3 regions of the Neobacillus sp. 204 genome follow, and region 2 is predicted to be linked to each of the others. Evidence: riboswitches for the same ligand, from Rfam matches in the RefSeq annotation. Region 2 holds a riboswitch; each other region holds the start of a gene.
What was found. A riboswitch is a leader RNA that binds a small molecule or an ion and turns the genes downstream of it on or off. The one in region 2 is predicted to bind cobalamin.
Positions count from the first base shown of each region.

Region 1: it holds a riboswitch for cobalamin, as region 2 does, so the genes downstream of both, ACJ004_RS06640 (ribonucleoside-diphosphate reductase subunit alpha) here and ACJ004_RS23520 ((2Fe-2S) ferredoxin domain-containing protein) in region 2, are expected to answer to the same signal.
Region 3: it holds a riboswitch for cobalamin, as region 2 does, so the genes downstream of both, metE (5-methyltetrahydropteroyltriglutamate--homocysteine S-methyltransferase) here and ACJ004_RS23520 ((2Fe-2S) ferredoxin domain-containing protein) in region 2, are expected to answer to the same signal.

Region 1 covers NZ_JBJORY010000002.1:519,097-521,367, forward strand. Annotated here, with positions in the region: gene ACJ004_RS06640 (ribonucleoside-diphosphate reductase subunit alpha) at 1-1,424, opposite strand, end outside; cobalamin riboswitch at 1,554-1,752, opposite strand; gene ACJ004_RS06645 (hypothetical protein) at 1,920-2,271, shown strand, end outside.
Region 2 covers NZ_JBJORY010000013.1:103,035-105,305, reverse strand. Annotated here, with positions in the region: gene ACJ004_RS23525 (vWA domain-containing protein) at 1-602, shown strand, start outside; cobalamin riboswitch at 749-943, shown strand; cobalamin riboswitch at 1,125-1,312, shown strand; gene ACJ004_RS23520 ((2Fe-2S) ferredoxin domain-containing protein) at 1,443-1,826, shown strand; gene cobJ (precorrin-3B C(17)-methyltransferase) at 1,872-2,271, shown strand, end outside.
Region 3 covers NZ_JBJORY010000007.1:126,115-128,385, reverse strand. Annotated here, with positions in the region: gene ACJ004_RS15880 (helix-turn-helix domain-containing protein) at 1-321, shown strand, start outside; cobalamin riboswitch at 475-670, shown strand; gene metE (5-methyltetrahydropteroyltriglutamate--homocysteine S-methyltransferase) at 817-2,271, shown strand, end outside.

The sequences.
Region 1 (2,271 bases), on a different contig from region 2:
TTCTGGTACTCGTTTATAATTGTCGTTGCGGACATATTTTGAGCTATTTCTGTACATAAGTTACTGCAGTAAATAGAAGTTCGGCCTTTACCTAAACCATGCTTATTTGGATTTTGCCTGTTGACTTCATCACGATAGAACATATATGGCGTGCCTGTTTCTAATTGAGCCACCATGATCCGTGTCATAATATCCATTGCTCGGTAGGTTTTACGAGGTAGAAGCGGGTTTTTAATGGCTTCTTCATATTTCTCAGAAAAATATTTAACATCCGTTTCATCATAAAAATCCTCAAGTCCTAAATGGTTACCATGTTCATCCTTCCAACCCATCATTTGTTTTACTTGATGGGGACAAAATGTATGCCACTGTCCAATACTTCTTCCCTGCTCATCTCTCTCTTCCAATTTTTTCATAAAAAGATCGGGTATAGAGACACCTGTGAAAATATCATGGGCTTTACGGCGTTCATCTCCATTATTTGTTTTCAAATCGAGAAACCCGTTCATAATATCTCTATGGAACAAATCTAGGTACACCGCAATGGCACCTTGGCGTTGTCCTAACTGATCGACACTGACAGCTGTATCATTCACCAATTTTATCCACGGCACCACACCTGAAGAGTTTCCTTTGAATTTCTTAATATCGGAACCAAGTGCACGAACTTTACCATAATAGATCCCAATCCCTCCGCCATCCTTACTTAACCGAGCAATATCCCAATTATTTAAATAGATGCTATCAAGGGAATCATCAACTGTATCAATAAAGCAGGAGGAAAGCTGCCCAAAGCTTTTCCCTGCATTCGCTAAAGTCGGGGTTGCCACCGTCATATATAAATTACTTAATGCCCAATAAGCTTCCTTCACAAGTTGGAGGCGGATCGGCTGCTTTTCATACTTCATAAGAGTCATGGCAATAATCATGAACCGTTCCTGCGGGAGTTCATATACATTTCGGTTATGATCTTGAGCAAGATAACGATCCGCCAGTAAAAATAAACCTATGTAATTAAATAAAAAATCTTTATCTGGATCAATCTCTTTTGCTAATTCATCGATTTCATCTTTACTATATAAGTTTAATAGATCATTAGAATAAATCCCGATATCGGTTAATACTTTTAATAATTTATAAAAGTCACCATATTTTAAAGAACGGTCATATCCGCGGCTTTTTGCAGATTTCCCATATAATTCATTTAAATAAAAGCGGGCAGCAATAAATGTCCAATCCGGTTGGTCCATAGCAATTTGGTTCACTGCATAAAGTAATGCTTGCTGGTTTGCTTCTAACTCTGTTACATTCAGTTCGCTTATTCGGTTTTTTAGTTCTGTTGTGTTAATTTGATATTGTCCTGTAACTTGTTCAATAGCTTCTAAAACATAATGAAGTTCGGATTGTAGTTCCTTAGTCATCATTTCAATTCCCCCTATAATAAAAAAATCCGCTCAACGGTAATTGAGCGGATGAAACGATAACTATACAAATGGAAAAAAATCAAATCCCTTTTGTCGCCATCGTTCATCTTCTCAATCCCCGAAGAAGTTGAAACAACTTAAGAAAGACAGGTCTCCTGACTAATACTTCTTCCTACTTTGAACCCTTCCCATATAAGTACCTAATCAATTAGACAGTTTTATACAGTGGTTTGTTCATTTCGTCAGCATTTACAGTTGCGGGGGCAGTTCTGGATTTACACCAGATTCCCTTTTAAGCCACAATGGCATCATCTCTTAAGGCTAACACAATATATAGTTTTATAATTATCATTCGAAACAATATATAGTGAATCAATTAAATTAAATAATAGTATAGTAAATAAAATATTTCAAGTCTATTATTATATAAAAATGAAACTTATCTGGGTTCATATCCGTAAATGAAGAAAGATCAAGTTGAAAAGGGGCATTTATATGGGGAACATATTTCTATTTACGTTGATTATCGGGATTGCTGCGGCACTTATTCTAATACCTATTTTTAAACATGATCAAGCAAGTAAAAAGGAAGGAAAAAAACTAAATATCGGTGTCTCCATTGCTGTTGTTGTGCTTCTCATGCTAGCTGTGTTTTCATTCTATTATTTCAGTAATTTTGATAGAAATTTCACCTCATTATGGCCGTTAGCAATTATTGTTTCCGCTGCTGGAGCCGTTCTTTCCAATGGTACAGAAAGAAAGATCAAAGGACTACTTTTCCTCGCAAGTCTTTGCCTGGGGATTTATTTCTTAACTGCCTTTATTTTTAATGCTGATAAAAAATATG
Region 2 (2,271 bases):
CAATGGCAGGGCTTGAAGCAGATACAATCGGTGGTTTCAATGCGATGCTGAAGAAACAACAAAAAGCGGAAGGAGAAGCCTTTGTTACGACTGCATTATTCGATCACCGGTACGAATTATTACACGATCGAATCAATGTAAGAGGTATTTCATCTATGACCGACAAAGAGTATGAAGTAGGCGGCACCACTGCGCTATTAGATGCCATTGGTTTTACTATTCAAAAAATGATTAATGTCCAAAAGAGAACTAGTGAAGCGGAACGGGCCGAAAAAGTGTTATTCGTTATCACAACGGATGGGATGGAAAACGCGAGCCGTGAATTCACAACGAACAAAATCAAAAAAATGGTTCAGCTTCAAAAAGAGAAATTTGGGTGGGAATTCATCTTCCTTGGAGCCAATATCGATGCCCTCTCAACGGCTTCACAATTTGGAATCGATGAGGACTTCGCGGTGGAATACCATGCGGACCAGAAAGGAACTCAATTAAATTATGAAGCGGTCAATGAAGTCGTAAGTAATCTTCGAAGCGGCAAAAAGCTTGATCGAAGCTGGAAAGAAGGCATTGAAAAGGATTATAATCGACGTTCGAGGAATTAAATGCCACAGAGCCGGTTCTTATGCTTGAATTAAAAAAGAGAAACAAAAACTTTACCTACCCTCAAAAAAGAGACTTTAAAAAATACTTGATATATTCTATTTGTTAGACTAGTATGATATTATCTTTGAAAAATATAATATGTTTTTGTTAACAAATCAGTTAAGATGCCCTTTGGGCTTAATAGGGAATCTGGTGAAAAGCCAGAACTGTCCCCGCAACTGTAAGTGTGGACGAAATAGGCAAACCACTGTTTCGTATATTAATAGATATACGAATACGGGAAGGGTCTAAAGTAGGAAGATACACAAGTCAGGAGACCTGTCTTAGCTTTTATAGTTTCGATTTCTTCGGGGGTTGAGAAGATGGAACGTTCGCGACAAAAAGTATAGTTTCTTTAACTTGCTTTCCGCTGACGTTTTATCCGTTCAACAACTGTTGAACGGATTTTTTATTTTTACATGATTCTAAATGATTTTTGATTCTCATCGCTTATGTTAGAAGAAACAGACCTTCTATAAAAATTGAATATGATTAGGATAGGTGCGCATAAAGGAAAGAAATGCGCTTAAAAGGGAAGTACGGTTTAATTCCGTCACGGTACCCGCCACTGTATTGGGGAGTTCATTGCAAATGTCACTGGAATTTTTCGGGAAGACGCAATCGAACGATGAACCTTAGTCAGGAGACCTGCCTCTACCTAATGACTTCATTAACCTACGGGACAATAGGTGGAAGTGCTGATAAATACCTCATTTTCTGTCATTTTGTGTGTATTACTCTGCACCCCTATTTTCATAGGGGTGCTTTTTTTCGTAAAAAAAATAAAAGGAGAGTGTTTTATGACAACCTGGAATTTAAAAGGGACGAAACACCATGTATTAATTTGTAACGGCAGCAGCTGTATGAGAAAGGGAGGGGAAGAGGCTACACAAGCGATTCGAAATGAGATTACTAATTTAGATTTGGAGTCAATCATACATACAACAAGAACACGATGTAATGGAAGATGTAAGGATGCCCCTGTTGCTATCGTTTATCCGGAAGGAACTTGGTATAAGAACGTTACGCCGGAGGTGGGAAGTAATATGGTCCGACAGCATCTGATAGGAGGGGCCTGTCTTAAAGACCATGTCATTTATCAATATAGCCACGAAGGATTTATAGCATCAGAAAGAACGGAATGTATCGAAGGGGTTCTAAAGCCTGTTAAAAAGAGTGTCTAGATTAATAGGTTCTTTATTCAATTTCTGGAAGGAGGAGCAAAAAGAGTGCGAGGGAAACTGTTGGTTATTGGCTTTGGCCCAGGAGATGAAAAACATATCACGGAACGGGCAAAAGAAGCCATTCAAGAAAGTGATATCATCATTGGGTACAAAACGTATGTTGATTTAATTCAGGGATTCATAACGGGGAAGCAAATTATTAGCACGGGAATGACAGAAGAAGTGAGCCGGGCCCAAGAGGCTGTTAAACAGGCCGAGCAGGGTAAGAAGGTAGCGGTGATTTCAAGTGGAGATGCCGGTGTTTATGGAATGGCAGGTCTCGTTTACGAAGTGTTAATTGAAAAAGGCTGGAAAAAAGATTCAGGGGTAGAAATCGAGGTTATCCCTGGAATTTCCGCGATTAACTCCTGTGCAGCACTACTCGGAGCGCCAGTCATGCATGATG
Region 3 (2,271 bases), on a different contig from region 2:
GTAAGTCCTGTCATTCAACAAGCTATCGGTTATATTAAAGAACATCATCAAGAGAGTATTTCTCTGAATGAAATAGCACAATATTGCTGCTTGAGCCGGCATCATTTTAGTCATTTGTTTACAAAAGAAGTAGGAATTAGTTTAATTGATTATTTAAACCGAATGAGAATTGACATGTCCTTGTCGTATTTAGAAATGACCGATTTACCAATAAGTGAGATTGCTGCCAGAATAGGATTCCATGATGCCAATTATTTTAGCCGCATGTTTAAGAAGTATATGCAGTTTAGCCCTTCAGATTATCGATTAGCAAGAAATTGATCTATTATTATTATCGCTTTACTGTATAAAGGCAGTTTTTTTTACTAATTTACGAAATTGATAGAATTTTACACCATTTTGTATTATGCTTACAGAATACTATCAAATAGATGGTATCGGAAAGCCTGACTCATAGTTCATGCTTTCCATTTAATTGAATACGTGCGAACAGGTTCCTTGAAGCAATGCTCAAGGATGAAAAGGGAAGCTCGGTGCAAATCCGACACGGTCCCGCCACTGTAAAAGGATAATCAGCGCAATGTTTAACGCCACTGATCGATATGATCGGGAAGGTTTGTGCTGGTGATGACCCTTAAGTCAGGAGACCTGCCTGTTTCGACCACACTGAAGACCTACGGGAGATAGGGAGGTGTTAGATGGCTTGCTAATTATAAGACGGGTGACGTATGTCCCACTATATATTAGGCATCTCTAACTTTCTTTTCGATCGTTAGAGATGCCTTTTTTTATTTTAAAAAATCGGGAGGTAATGAGATGAAAAGCAGTAATCTTGGATATCCACGCATTGGGGAAAATCGTGAATGGAAGAAGACTTTAGAAGCGTTTTGGGCAGGAAAGGTAGAAGAGGAAGACTTTCTTCTTCAGATGGAACAGATTCGCCTTCAGCACTTACAAAAGCAAAAGGATAAAGGAATTGATTATATTCCTGTAGGTGATTTTACCCTTTATGATCATATCCTTGATACGGCCGTTATGTTTGGTTTCGTACCAAAAAGGTATGAATATGAGGGAGGAAAAGTGCCGCTCTCCACTTATTTTGCAATGGCTCGAGGCAGCCAGACAGCGGTCGCATCAGAAATGACGAAATGGTTTAACACGAATTATCATTATATAGTTCCAGAACTCACGGGGATCAAACCAACCGTAACCGAAAACAAACCCCTGCTTGCCTATCGTGAGGCGAAGGAAAAACTAGGCATTAACGGAAAGCCAGTCATTGTGGGACCTTATACATTTCTAAAGCTTTCGAAGGGATATGAACAAAAACAATTACCAGCACTTATTTTGCAGATTGTTCCCTTATACGCGCAAATTTTACAGGAGCTTGCGGAAGAAGGGGTAGAATGGGTTCAACTGGATGAACCGACTCTCGTTACATCCATAACAGCTGACGAAATGAAAACTGTCTCTTACATTTACAAACAACTGCAAGAAGCTGCTCCTGAGTTGAAAATCATGCTGCAAACGTATTTTGATTCGGTAGAATATTATTCTGAAGTGATCAATCTTCCAGTTGCCGGGGTTGGTTTGGATTTTGTCCATGGTTTGGAAGGGAATCTACAATCCCTGGCAACGTATGGATTTCCGAAGGATAAGATCCTTGGCGTGGGGTTAATCGATGGGAGGAATATTTGGCGTTCCCAGTTGACGGATAAAGCGAAACTCGTCGAAATCATTACAGGAACTGTTCCAAAAGAGCGGTTGTGGCTGCAGCCATCTTCCAGTTTGCTTCATGTACCAGTTACCCTCAGTCAAGAAACGAATCTTCATCCACTTATTAAGGACGCATTGGCTTTTGCTGATGAAAAATTAGATGAAATTCAATCTCTGGTAAAAAGGGCCCTTCATGGTGAAACAGAGGTTATGAAGGAGTTTAATCAAAGTGAAACCGCACGAAATGATTTGGCTCAGTCTCCGGCGAGAAATCGACTCGAGGTTCAAGAGTCAGTAGCTAGCAGTCTATCACAGGTTGCGAAGCGGCCATCATCATTTGATAAGCGCCGCGAGGACCAACAAGTGTTGGAGCTTCCTTTCCTTCCGACAACTACGATTGGAAGTTTTCCGCAAACGATAGAAATCCGTCAAGCCCGAAGAAAATGGAGAAGGGGCGAGTGGACGACAGAAGTATATGATCAGTTTGTTCAAGAACAGATTAAAACATGGATAGGGATTCAAGAAGTAATTGGGCTTGATGTCCTCGTCCACGGA